3 regions of the Algoriphagus sp. 4150 genome follow, and region 1 is predicted to be linked to each of the others. Evidence: riboswitches for the same ligand, from Rfam matches in the RefSeq annotation. Region 1 holds a riboswitch; each other region holds the start of a gene.
What was found. A riboswitch is a leader RNA that binds a small molecule or an ion and turns the genes downstream of it on or off. The one in region 1 is predicted to bind S-adenosylmethionine.
Positions count from the first base shown of each region.

Region 2: another riboswitch for S-adenosylmethionine. It lies ahead of J2X69_RS07200 (PLP-dependent transferase); the one in region 1 lies ahead of J2X69_RS03220 (O-acetylhomoserine aminocarboxypropyltransferase/cysteine synthase).
Region 3: another riboswitch for S-adenosylmethionine. It lies ahead of J2X69_RS09500 (homocysteine S-methyltransferase family protein); the one in region 1 lies ahead of J2X69_RS03220 (O-acetylhomoserine aminocarboxypropyltransferase/cysteine synthase).

Region 1 is NZ_JAVDWS010000001.1:751,620-755,771, reverse strand. It holds gene J2X69_RS03230 (SulP family inorganic anion transporter) at 1-299, shown strand, start outside; gene J2X69_RS03225 (carbonic anhydrase) at 296-943, shown strand; SAM riboswitch class I at 1,035-1,143, shown strand; gene J2X69_RS03220 (O-acetylhomoserine aminocarboxypropyltransferase/cysteine synthase) at 1,312-2,616, shown strand; gene metX (homoserine O-acetyltransferase) at 2,626-3,681, shown strand; gene J2X69_RS03210 (DUF2147 domain-containing protein) at 3,718-4,152, opposite strand, start outside.
Region 2 is NZ_JAVDWS010000003.1:225,870-230,021, forward strand. It holds gene J2X69_RS07190 (50S ribosomal protein L25/general stress protein Ctc) at 1-205, shown strand, start outside; gene pth (aminoacyl-tRNA hydrolase) at 580-1,140, shown strand; SAM riboswitch class I at 1,260-1,362, shown strand; gene J2X69_RS07200 (PLP-dependent transferase) at 1,464-2,636, shown strand; gene J2X69_RS07205 (CBS domain-containing protein) at 2,935-3,396, opposite strand; gene J2X69_RS07210 (VCBS repeat-containing protein) at 3,517-4,152, opposite strand, start outside.
Region 3 is NZ_JAVDWS010000005.1:147,978-152,129, forward strand. It holds gene J2X69_RS09480 ((2Fe-2S) ferredoxin domain-containing protein) at 1-133, shown strand, start outside; gene J2X69_RS09485 (YbjQ family protein) at 151-471, opposite strand; gene J2X69_RS09490 (response regulator) at 794-1,195, shown strand; gene J2X69_RS09495 (hypothetical protein) at 1,264-2,580, shown strand; SAM riboswitch class I at 2,671-2,769, shown strand; gene J2X69_RS09500 (homocysteine S-methyltransferase family protein) at 2,834-3,883, shown strand; gene metH (methionine synthase) at 3,888-4,152, shown strand, end outside.

The DNA.
Region 1 (4,152 bases):
TCTTCGGGTTATTCTTTGTGATTAAAACAAATTTTGTCCGGGCAGTGACACTTACCGAAATGAATGGAAACTACCTCATCCAGCTTCATAAGGATGTTTCCTTCCTCAACAAAGCCTTATTAATGAAGAATCTATCGAAAATCCCTTCCGATAGCAAAGTGATTATCAATGCCCAAAAAGCACAATTTATAGATCATGACATTCAGGAAGTTTTAAATGACTTTATAGCTTCCTGTTCGGATAGAAATATCCGTGTTACAGTAGAAGGATTTAAGCACAAAATTTACGAAAACTTATGAGCCCTTACGAGAAACTATTAATTCAAAACAAAGCCTGGTCTGATGACCAAAAGCAGATCGATGAAAACTTTTTTGGAAGATTGGCAAAACAACAAAGCCCTAAATTTCTGTGGATTGGCTGTTCAGACAGTAGAGTTCCTGCAAATCAGATAACAGGAACTGACCCCGGAGAAATATTCGTGCATCGAAATATCGCAAACATGGTCGTGCATACTGATCTTAATTTACTCAGTGTGTTGGAATATGCAGTAGCTGTGCTGAAGGTAGAACATATCATCGTCTGCGGTCATTATGGCTGTGGTGGAATAGAAGCCGCACTTGGAAATAAAAGCTTCGGTATCATCAACAAATGGCTTCTGAATATCAAAGAAGTATACAAGCTCTACCAGAAAGAGATTGATGCTATAGAAACCCATGAAGATAAAGTAAACGCTCTAGTAGAATACAATGTGATAGAGCAGTGCCAAGATCTGATCAAAACCTCAATTATCCAGAAAGCTTGGAGAGATCGGTCTGCACCAAAAATCCATGGCTGGGCTTACGGATTGAAAGACGGCTTGGTAAAAGAATTGGTGAACATTGAATCCGATTTTGAGGCCATTAATCCTATTTTCAGGTTTGAAATGGATGAATTGGATAAATAATTCAAGTTTTTTGGTCAGCGGGTGAAAATAATTTTGATTTTCCATTCGCTGACCTTTTATTTGCAGCATCCTTTCACTTTTTAAGTGCTCGGATTTATAAAGAAGAGGCGAGAGACAGGCTCATAGACCCTCTGGCAACCTGGAAAGTCCAAGGTGCCAATTCCTGCCAAGAGAGATATTCTCTTTTGGGACTATAAGTTCAATGTAAAATGCACTCAGGATATCACACAATTCACCCTATTTCATCATCATCCGCAGTAGAGCATTGCGCTTTATTCATGTGTTGATTTCATTTATGCCCATTTCGGAGCAATTCCTAATGGGCTTTCGAATGCTTACTACTTTTCAAACCATAAATCCAAAAAATCATGTCAAAAAATCTTCACTTCGACACTCTTCAAGTACACGCAGGACAGGAACCTGATTCCTCTACAAACTCACGCGCAGTACCTATTTATCAAACCACCTCCTATGTATTCAATTCGGCGGAGCATGGAGCCAACCTATTTGGCCTAAAAGAATTTGGGAATATATATACCCGCATCATGAACCCGACTACGGACGTGTTCGAGAAAAGAATAGCAGCGCTGGAAGGCGGTGTGGCAGCCGTGGCTACGAGCTCAGGACAGGCAGCCCAGTTTCTGGCATTAAACAACATCATGGAAGCGGGTGATAATTTCGTCTCCAGCCCTTTTCTATATGGAGGAACCTTCAATCAATTCAAAGTCTCATTCAAAAGGATTGGTATCGATGCCAGATTTGCCAAAGGAAAATCTCCTGCTGAGTTTGAAGAGTTGATTGATGGCAAAACCAAAGCAATCTATCTGGAGACCATCGGAAATCCGGAGTTTAATATTCCTGATTTCGAAGCTATTGCAGCAGTCGCTAAGAAGCATGATATCCCGCTGGTGGTAGACAATACCTTCGGAGCCGGAGGATATTTATGCCGACCTATTGCCCATGGAGCAAATATTGTAACCTCCTCCGCCACCAAATGGATAGGTGGACATGGCACCTCCATCGGAGGAATTATAGTAGATGGCGGAAATTTCAACTGGGGCAACGGAAAATTCAAGCAATTCTCTGAGCCTTCAGAAGGATATCACGGCTTGAATTTCTGGGAGGTATTTGGAGAAAACAACCCATTGGGACTTCCCAACATCGCTTTCGCAATCCGTGCAAGAGTAGAAGGCCTTCGCGATTTCGGGCCTGCGATCAGTCCATTCAACTCATTTCTCTTACTTCAGGGGATAGAAACACTCTCGCTTCGGGTTCAGAAAACAGTTGAAAACACACTAGCTCTGGCGCAATGGCTGGAAGCTCATCCTTCCGTACAGAAAGTAAATTATCCTGGACTGGAGTCTTCTCCTTATCACGAATTGGCCAAAAAATATCTGAAAAACGGCTTTGGCGGAGTGTTGAGTTTTGAGCTGAAGGGTGACAAAGAGCAAGCTTCTGCCTTGATCAATAACCTTGAACTAATTTCCCATCTGGCCAATGTGGGTGATGCCAAAACATTGATCATCCAGCCTGCAGCGACTACCCACCAGCAATTATCAGATGCAGAGCAACTAGCCGCGGGAGTCACTCCTACCCTGTTGCGAATCTCTTGCGGCATAGAACACATTGAAGATATCAAGTCGGATCTGCAACAAGCTTTCGATAAAATCTAACCTTACCAAATGAATCTTAAAAGTCAGTACGCTTCGATTACCATGACCCAGGAAATATTTCATTCTAGTTTGCCTTTACATCTGGAATCAGGAGAAATTCTCCCGGAATTTGACCTTGGCTATACTACCTATGGCCAACTCAATTCTGACAAATCCAATGTGATCTGGGTTATCCATGCGCTTACAGGAGATTCGAATGCTTCAGAGTGGTGGAATGGTCTGATCGGGGAAGACAAATTCTTTGACCCTGCTGATCATTTTATCATCTGTGCCAATCTTTTGGGATCTTGCTACGGTTCTACGCAACCATTCAGCGAAAATCCCGTCACCGGCAAGCCGTATTATTACGATTTTCCCCAAATGACTACACGAGATCTCGCTGAGGCATTGGAGCGCTTGAGGATTCATTTGAACATAGAAACTATCCATACGCTTATCGGCGGGTCTTTAGGAGGTCAGGTCGGCTTGGAGTGGGCCTATCTCTTGGGTGATAAGCTAAGGAACGCGATCATTTTGGCATCAACTTCCAAGACGAGACCATGGGTGATTGGTTTCAATGAAACGCAACGGATGGCGATAGAGTCTGACTGTACCTGGGGAGAATGCAATGAAACCGCAGGAAAAAAAGGATTGGAAACAGCCCGGGCTATAGCTATGCTGACTTACAGGCATCCGCTTGACTTGGCAATTAAGCAATCTGATTTGGAGAATAAAACAGATGATTACCGTGCGGCATCTTATCTGAGATATCAGGGACAAAAGCTAGCCAAACGCTTTAATGCGCTCTCCTATTGGACACTGAGTAAGACTATGGATTCCCATGATTTAGGACGGAACAGAGGTGGATTAGCCGACACTCTGGGGAAAATCGAAGCAAATGTACTGTCTATCGGTGTAGATTCTGATTTACTTTTTCTACCTGAAGAATCACGGTTTATCAGTCAACATGTGAAAAGAGGAACTTATAAGGAAATTACCTCTACAGCCGGGCATGATGCATTTCTGATCGAATTTGAGCAATTATCCTATATTCTGAAGTCGTTTTACTTACAGCAAAAGCACTAGAGAATTAATCTATAAAAAGTAAGGCGGGCAACTGTCTTACTTTTTTACTCTATTCCACTCTATCGTTCTGCTTACCCAGGACTCTCCCAGATATCCCTTGATCTCCAGAATATCTTTCTTTTTGAGCTGCAACTCACCGGCATAACTAATCCCGGATTCGGGATCATATATTTTTCCATCTGCCCATTTCCCATCGGTATACTGAAAGCCTTCCAAAATAGTAAGCCCCATTAGTGGCCTATCTCTAAGACTAGTATCAGAATTCAACACATCAGTGAAAGTTTCCTCACTTTCCTCAACCTGCTTGATCCAAATGATTTTCCCGATAAGCTGAGTGCCATTTTCCATAATCTCTATCCTGGCAGTATTCTCAGTGTTGGACCACACCCCTACTACTTTAGACTTGGACTGGGCAAGGAGCGATCCTAAGCTCAAAAGGAGCATTATAACGGACAAAGAAGCATAATTACA
Region 2 (4,152 bases), on a different contig from region 1:
AACTAGAGTATTGAAAGTAAAAGGTCTTGCAAAAGATTTCCCTGACTTTATTACAGTTGATATTTCTGAGCTTGACTTGGGCAAATCATTCAAAGTTGAAGATGTGTCCGTAGAAGGATTTGAAGTACTTACCAGTCCAAACGTTTCTATCGTGACTATTGGTGTTCCAAGAGCACTTAGAGGTAAAAAAGGCGGAGAAGAATAATTTCTTTCCCTATTCATTCAAAATCCTGCCCATTATGGGCAGGATTTTTTATTTTAAAGCCATATAGCTATTGTAAAATGAAATCGAGTACGACTCAAAAGTCACTTACTGAGACGATTGTAAGCCATGCGAGATTCTTCCCCGAATCGAGTTCGGGACAGGCTATCTGGCCATTAAAAATCAAATTATAGACAGATGAAATGCCCATGAGAAAGTCTTCTCACACAGGGGGATGATTATCTAGGGCATTCCATCTGACCTCTTAAAACAAAATATAAACAGATGAAATCGAGCATGTCGAAGGCGACGCACAGTGGGATGATTATAAACCGTGCGAGATTCCATGTGGCCTTTGAAAGACAAAACATAAACACATGAAACACCTAATCATTGGCCTAGGTAATATTGGCCCTGAATACGAACTGACCAGACACAACATCGGATTTTTGACGGTGGACAGGCTTGCTGATGCAAAGGACTGCACATGGAAGAGCGACCGTCTTGCATTCAAAACAGAATTCAAGCACAAAGGCCGAACAATCCATATGATTAAGCCTACGACTTATATGAACCTAAGTGGTAAAGCAATGAATTACTGGATGAAAGAACTTCAGATAACCAAAGAGAACACGCTGGTGATCGTGGATGATGTGGCCATTCCTTTTGGCAAACTCCGTATGAAACCCAAAGGAAGTGCAGCCGGTCACAACGGGCTGAAAAACATAGAAGAGCTCACCGGTGGTCAGAATTACCCAAGACTGAGAATGGGCATAGGCGATGACTTCCCCAAAGGTAGACAAGTCGATTTTGTTTTGGGAAACTTCACACAGCAGGAATTTGCCGAAATCCCCACCATAATGGATAAAGCAATAGAAATGACACTCAGTTTTTGTGCAATTGGCATAGAGCGCACCATGAATCAATTCAACGATTGATGAAATCGAGCCTGCCTACCGGCAAGGCAGGTGTGGCCTTTTAAAAAAAACACAAACACATGAAATAAGATTTGGAATTCCCCAAATATCGATCTTTCTTTGCATCACTTCAGGCAACTGATTTATAAAGAAGAGGCGAGAGATTAGGCTCTATGACCCTCTGGCAACCATCCCGAAACGGAGAACGGTGCCAAATCCTACCCTACGCGGGAACTATAGATTGGCTTACTTCACAAATAATCCCTTTTAGTTCGTTTCTGCATTTGGTTTGATTTTCTCAAATCTGCTTGATTAGTCTTGTCAAAATCTAAACTGATCAATAAATGAGTAAGCACTTCGAAACGAATTCTGTACGGATCTCCCCTTCCAAATCCAGCCAAAGAGAGCACTCTGCTCCGATCTACCTTACATCCAGCTTTACCTTCGATTCGGCAGAAGAAGCCAGAGCTACTTTTGCCGATGAAATAGAAGGCAATATCTACTCCCGGTATGCCAACCCAAATTCCAGTGACCTGATAGAAAAAGTCTGTGCTGCAGAAGGCACTGAAGATGGATTTGCCACTGCATCAGGAATGGCCGCAATGTTTGGAAGCATAGCCGCACTTCTCCAGCAAGGAGACCATGTGCTTGCTGCCAGATCACTTTTCGGATCTACGCATCAGCTCTTGACCCGATTATTTCCCAAGTGGGGCATTAGTTCTACCTACGGGGACATTTCTGATTATTTGAACTGGGAAAAGCTCGTACAGCCAAACACCAAAATGCTTTTCATCGAAACTCCTTCCAATCCGGGCCTGGAAATAATCGATCTGGAATGGGCGGGTAAATTTGCGGCAGCTCACAACCTGATTCTGGTAGTGGATAATTGCTTCGCCTCACCTTATCTACAACAGCCTGCTAAATGGGGGGCTCATATTGTGACCCACAGTGCTACCAAATACATCGACGGACAAGGACGGGTGTTAGGCGGACTGATTTTGGGCAAAGCTGACTTGATGCAGGAAGTGCAGTTTTTTGCGAGACACACAGGGCCTGCCATATCTCCATTCAATGCATGGATACTTGCTAAAAGCATGGAAACCCTTGGTGTAAGGATGGATAGGCACTGTAGCAATGCGCTGAAAGTAGCCGAGTATTTCGAAGGTAATTCTGAGTTACTTGCAGTAAAATACCCGTTCCTAAAATCCCATCCCCAATACGAAATTGCCAAAAAACAAATGAGTCAGGGGGGCGGGATAATCACCTTAGACCTGAAAGGCGGAGTTCAGCGTGCCCAACGCTTCATCGACCAGCTTCAGATGATTTCCATCACAGCAAACCTTGGTGACAGCAGAAGTATTGTCACGCATCCTGCCTCCACTACGCACAGCAAACTTTCTGTTGACGAAAGAGCTCAGGTTGGGATTTCGGATGGACTGGTACGACTATCCGTGGGCTTGGAACACTATGAAGACATTATTCTGGATGTAGAAAGAGCTATAGAAAGCTCAAAATAAGAACAAAGAAAAGCAGTCAGTTGTCCGGTCGCCGTGATCAGTTGCAGAAAAGTAATCTCAGGGATCAGCAATGTGCCACCCTGAAGTCGAAGAATTGTACTTTCTCTAATTGCAGTCTGGAGACTGCAATGCACTCAATTAGGTCCAAGTCCGAAAACTGTCTGTCCGATAGGCAGGCTTGAACCGCAAATCAATGAGTTCTCTCCGTGAAACGCGGTACGCATTGCAGTTAAATTAAAAATGCCCCTTCGAGATTCTCCTCTTTTAGGGGCATTTACGCTTCTGCTAACTATTTTTTCTACCAAGTGGTTTGTCTCAAGGTAGGAAAGGCCCGAATTATATCACTCAGACTAATCTGTCCCAACAGGACTCCATCTTTCATCACTGGAAATCTTCGGATTTTATGCTCCAAAAATTGGGATGCAGCATCGAATATTGATAAATCAGGAGAAAGTGTGAGTACATCAGTAGACATATGTTCGCTTACTTTTGCCGGGAATTTCGGTGTGTTGGTATATTTCCCTTTAATGATTTCTTTGAGGCAATCCACTTCCGAAATAATACCTATCAACGCACCTGAAGCATCTATCACCGGTGCCCCGGAGATTTTTCGCTTAGTGAGCACCTCCATCACCTGATCGATGGTATCATCAGGTTTGAAAGTAATCAAGCCGGTACTCATGTATTCTTTGACTAGGATTTGCGGAATCGGGGCTTTTTTGGGTTCTGCCATTCTGACCCCTTGAAAACTTTTTACCATAGGTTAAAAATTTAAGGATGAAAGAATAAATTATCGATAATTCACCACAATTAAAAATTATAGTTTTAAAAACAAACTATTTCAACACTATAATTTCAAAAATACCCCCTAGTACAATAATCACTTGCTTTTATTTTCGAGAAAAATAAAAGGTTTCCAACTTCTACTTGCCCCCTTATAAAGATCATCGAAGTCAAAGGCTCCAACCACAACATCCAGATCCCCATCCAGATCAATATCCCCGACAGCCATAGTAAGTAAATTTCCCTCGATACTTTCACTCAATACAAAAGGATCAAACCCACCTTCTTCATTTTGTCTGAAATACACCAAGTTTTGTTGTGGATCCTGCGAATCATCAGGAAAAAATGACAAAACGAAGAAATCCAAATCACCATCGCCGTCAAAATCCCCCACTTCAATACCACTGGCTCCATACATGGGGTAGAACCACGATTCTTCAAATTTACTTTCCCCATCATTCAAAAAGATTCGCACCCCATGGTAATTTTTGAGCACTTGTGACAGATCAGCATTATCTCCATTCACCACAATAATATCTTTGTGGCCGTCTCCATTCACATCTTCAAACCTAAAGTCACTTGCGCCAAATGCCGGCTGGAATCGAAGGATGGCTTTTTCCTTATACTGATTTGCCCCTTTGTTTAACCAAACATAAATCCCTTCCTGAGCCTGAGTCATAAGCCCCAACACATCCAAGTTCCCATCTCCGTCAAAATCCACAGCAATTGCCCG
Region 3 (4,152 bases), on a different contig from region 1:
CAGAGGCAGCTGCAAATTCATAAAAACCAAGTGCATGGATATGTGCAAAACAGCTCCAAATGTAATTGTGGGCGATCATTTTTGTAAAAAGACTACCGTTGAAAAAGTCTTGGTGCAATTAAAGAAGTCCTGAAGGTTCAGGACCTCGTTTTAAGTTTTTAGTACTTTTACTGCAGTTCCGCTTGCGGTGACCATCAGCATTCCATCACGGATAGTTTCGTAGTCCAGGTCGATGCCGAGTATCGCATTTGCACCGAAAGCCCGAGCTTGCATTTCCATCTCTGTCATGGCTGTGGCTTTTGCCTCTCTTAGTACACGCTCATAGGAAGAAGACCGTCCGCCGACTATGTCGGTAATGCTTGCCAAGAAATCCTTGAATAAATTGGCTCCAATAATGGTTTCACCTGATACAATTCCCAGGTATTGCTCTACACTGTAGCCATCAAGTGAGTTGGTGGTAGTTACTATCATCGTGTCGATTTAATTAGATTTAGAATGTGAGTTGTTTTCGGAATTCACGAATATATATGGAAAAAGATTTGTGGGGAAAATTTGTATTATTTTCTTTCAATCCATCAAATTGCTGCAGGGAATGTGTTTCACTAAGAACGTGATACTTAAAAAGTATGGAACTGAACTAGGATTAGCAATTGTAAAAAGATTAATAGAACTTCACTGTGCAAAAATTAGGTGACCGAACCCCGAAAGTTGGGCCTTTTTTGATTTTACATTGAAACACTGTATTAGTTTGGAAGAAGACTTTTATACCCATACTCATCACCTTGGATGCAAGATGAATTTTTTGCAAGATGCATCGATTTTGGTGGCTGAGGATAATTTGGTAAATCAAATCCTGATAAAAAAAATCCTGAAAAAATGGCACGTAAGAAACCTTGTGATCGCCTCAGACGGGCAAGAGGCAATTGACGAGTTTGAGCGTGGTGAGTTTGATGTAGTGCTTATAGATATCCAAATGCCGGTGTTCGATGGTTTTACAGTGGCAAAATATATACGCTCGAACAAAGATCCGCACAAAAGAGAAATTCCCATTTTAATTTTTTCTGCCAGTTCTTATCATGAGATCAAGAATGAGATGGATCAAATTGGCATTAATGATTTTGTGGAAAAGCCATTCACACCCGAGGCACTTATTGGGAAATTAACAGAATATCTTAATTCGAAAGATATCAGTTAATACAGGTTTAGCATTAATTTTGCCTATCAGGTCTAAGTCTGCCCAGCTTAATACAAATCCACTATTCAATGCCCCTTTTTAATAGATTCTTACTATTGCTATTTGTTTTTTTCTGTTTTGTTGATGCCCAGGCGCAGCAGTTGATGACAAAACGCTCTACTTTCTATGCGGTGGCGGGTACTTCAGGGGGGCGTCTTAATCAGTTCAACCAAATGTTGGAAGATAGGGGCTTGTCAGGTTTGAGAAATAAGTATCAGACAATAGGACTGGGCTATCAGGCTAGAATCAATGATTTCGTAGTTGGAATGGATGTGCTACACAATAGAGGGGGGGTAAGTGAGTTCGATGATTTTTCAATGAATTACAGGACTTCAAGAGCATTGTTAAATGTGGGCTACGCATTTACCGAAGAGTCAAGATTTCAATTAATCCACTACATGTCCATTGGTGTTGGTTTCCTTAATTTTCAAATGTTGCCCACAGAGCGTACTAGGGATTTGGACGCATTTTTGGCCAAACCGGAGGAGGGATATGTACTTAGAGAAAAAGATATCCAAAAGGGGACTTTACATTACGGGAATTTCCTGACAGAAATCGGTTTTCAGCTCAGCTACGATTTTGACTTACCCGGAAGACGGGAAGCGCTACAGATCATAACCAAAATGGGTTATTCCTTCAGTCCTCTGGAAGGCAAGTGGAATATGCACGGAATCTCCTTTGACAATGCCCAAAGCGGAGCATTTATACGGGTAGGGGCTGGGATTACGCTCCCTGATAGGAATTTCTTTTACAAGGACGCAAGTATCGGTATCTCGATAATTAGAGGTATCCATTTCACCAATGCCAAAGAATTCAATTCCAAGTTGAAAGAAGCGGGTCTAAACCCTTTGAATGGTACTCCGTCTAACTGGGGCTTGCGGATTTTGGGCGACACCGAGCGTATGCTGTATGGAGCAGAACTCTACAACCTTGCCTTGAATGGTAATGCAAACAGCGAGAAGGAACATTCCCTGAACAGTTTGAGGGTTTATGGAAATGTAGGATATAATTTGATTGAATACAGAAATTTTGGTGTGGGAGCATTGGCAGGGCTAGGTTACGGTAATATTCGCTATACACTTATGACAAAGGATAAGCCTGATTTTCCTGAACTATTCGAGCAAAGGGAGTTTGACGGGTATTTGAGAAATAGTGGGTTGATGCTGAAGCCTGAGGTCTTTGCAGAATACGGGATTCCGATGACCAAGCGTAAAATGTTTGACTTGGTATTTACTGCCTCGGCAGGTTATGAGATTCCTTTGGCAAATTATAGACTGGGCAATTTAAGTATGTCAAGTTTTATGGCAGGACCATATTTGAGTTTCGGAGTAGGAGTAAGACCGTAATTTTGCTCTTTTCACAATGTTATTCTGTTTTTAGTGGGGCCTTTTTAGTGATTCTCCTGTTTTATTATCAAAATGCTATTAACTTTGGGTTGCTTATCGAGAAAGACCGAGGGAAGGGCCCAACGACGTCTTAGCAACCTAGAATTAAGGTGCTAACTCCCATCCCGATTTATCGGGAACAGATGAGCGGACTAGTACGCTGTACTTCTATCCGTGTTTTGCTCGACAAGCTTTTTGATTAACAAAAAACAGTATGCAAAACAGAACGGAATCCCTGCTTCAACAACTTTCTCAGCGAATTTTGATACTCGATGGAGCCATGGGAACCATGATTCAACGATATACCTTGACTGAGGAGGATTTTCGAACTCCTGAGCTCGCATCACATCCCAAATCCCTTAAGGGAAACAATGATCTATTGTCTCTAAGCAAACCGCAAATAATCAGGGATATCCATGCTGAATATTTCAAGGCTGGAGCAGATATTATAGAAACCAACACATTTTCTGCCACCACTATTGCCCAGGCGGATTATGAGCTTTCACATTTGGCATACGCCATCAATTTAGAATCCGCAAAGCTCGCCCGAGAGGTAGCAGACGAATATACCGCCAAGAATCCGGATAAACCCCGCTTCGTGGCAGGAGCTATAGGCCCGACCAATAGAACAGCTTCACTGTCACCGGATGTAAATGACCCCGGATATCGTGCAATCACTTTTGATCAACTGGCAGAAGCCTATGCAGAGCAAGTTCGGGGGTTGTTGGATGGTGGAGCAGATATCATATTGGTAGAGACGATTTTTGACACATTAAATGCCAAAGCAGCTCTATATGCGATACAGGATGTGTTTGAAGAAAGAGATATTCCGTTGGATCCGAAAGACGGAGGTGTACCGATCATGGTTTCCGGTACTATTACCGATGCTTCCGGACGTACCCTTTCGGGGCAGACTACAGAAGCGTTTTTGATTTCCATATCGCATGTTCCGCTGCTATCGGTTGGATTGAATTGTGCGTTGGGAGCAAAGGAATTGAGGCCCTATTTGAAAGTACTGGCGCAGGAATCGCCGTTCTATGTGAGTGCTTATCCGAATGCCGGCTTGCCAAATGAATTTGGACAATATGATCAGGGAGCCGGTGAAATGGCGGATCAGATAAGGGACTTTTTGAAAGAAGGAATGCTGAATATTTTGGGAGGTTGCTGCGGCAGCACTCCTGAGCATATTTCAGCTTTGGCACAGATGGCTGCAGGTTTTCAGCCTAGAAAATTACAAGAAGAATTAGAGGAAACGTTGGACTGAGAAGATGGCAAGAAATAATTACATGAAACTATCCGGCTTAGAGCCGCTGGTTTTTACACCCGAAATCAATTTTGTCAATATAGGCGAACGGACGAATATTACCGGCTCGAAGAAATTTGCCCGGTTGATATTGAACGGGAACTATGATGAGGCACTGGAAGTGGCCTTGGATCAGGTACGTGGAGGAGCCCAAGTACTGGATGTCTGTATGGACGAAGGCATGCTTGATGGGGAATTTGCCATGGTCAAATTCCTAAATCTGATTGCTT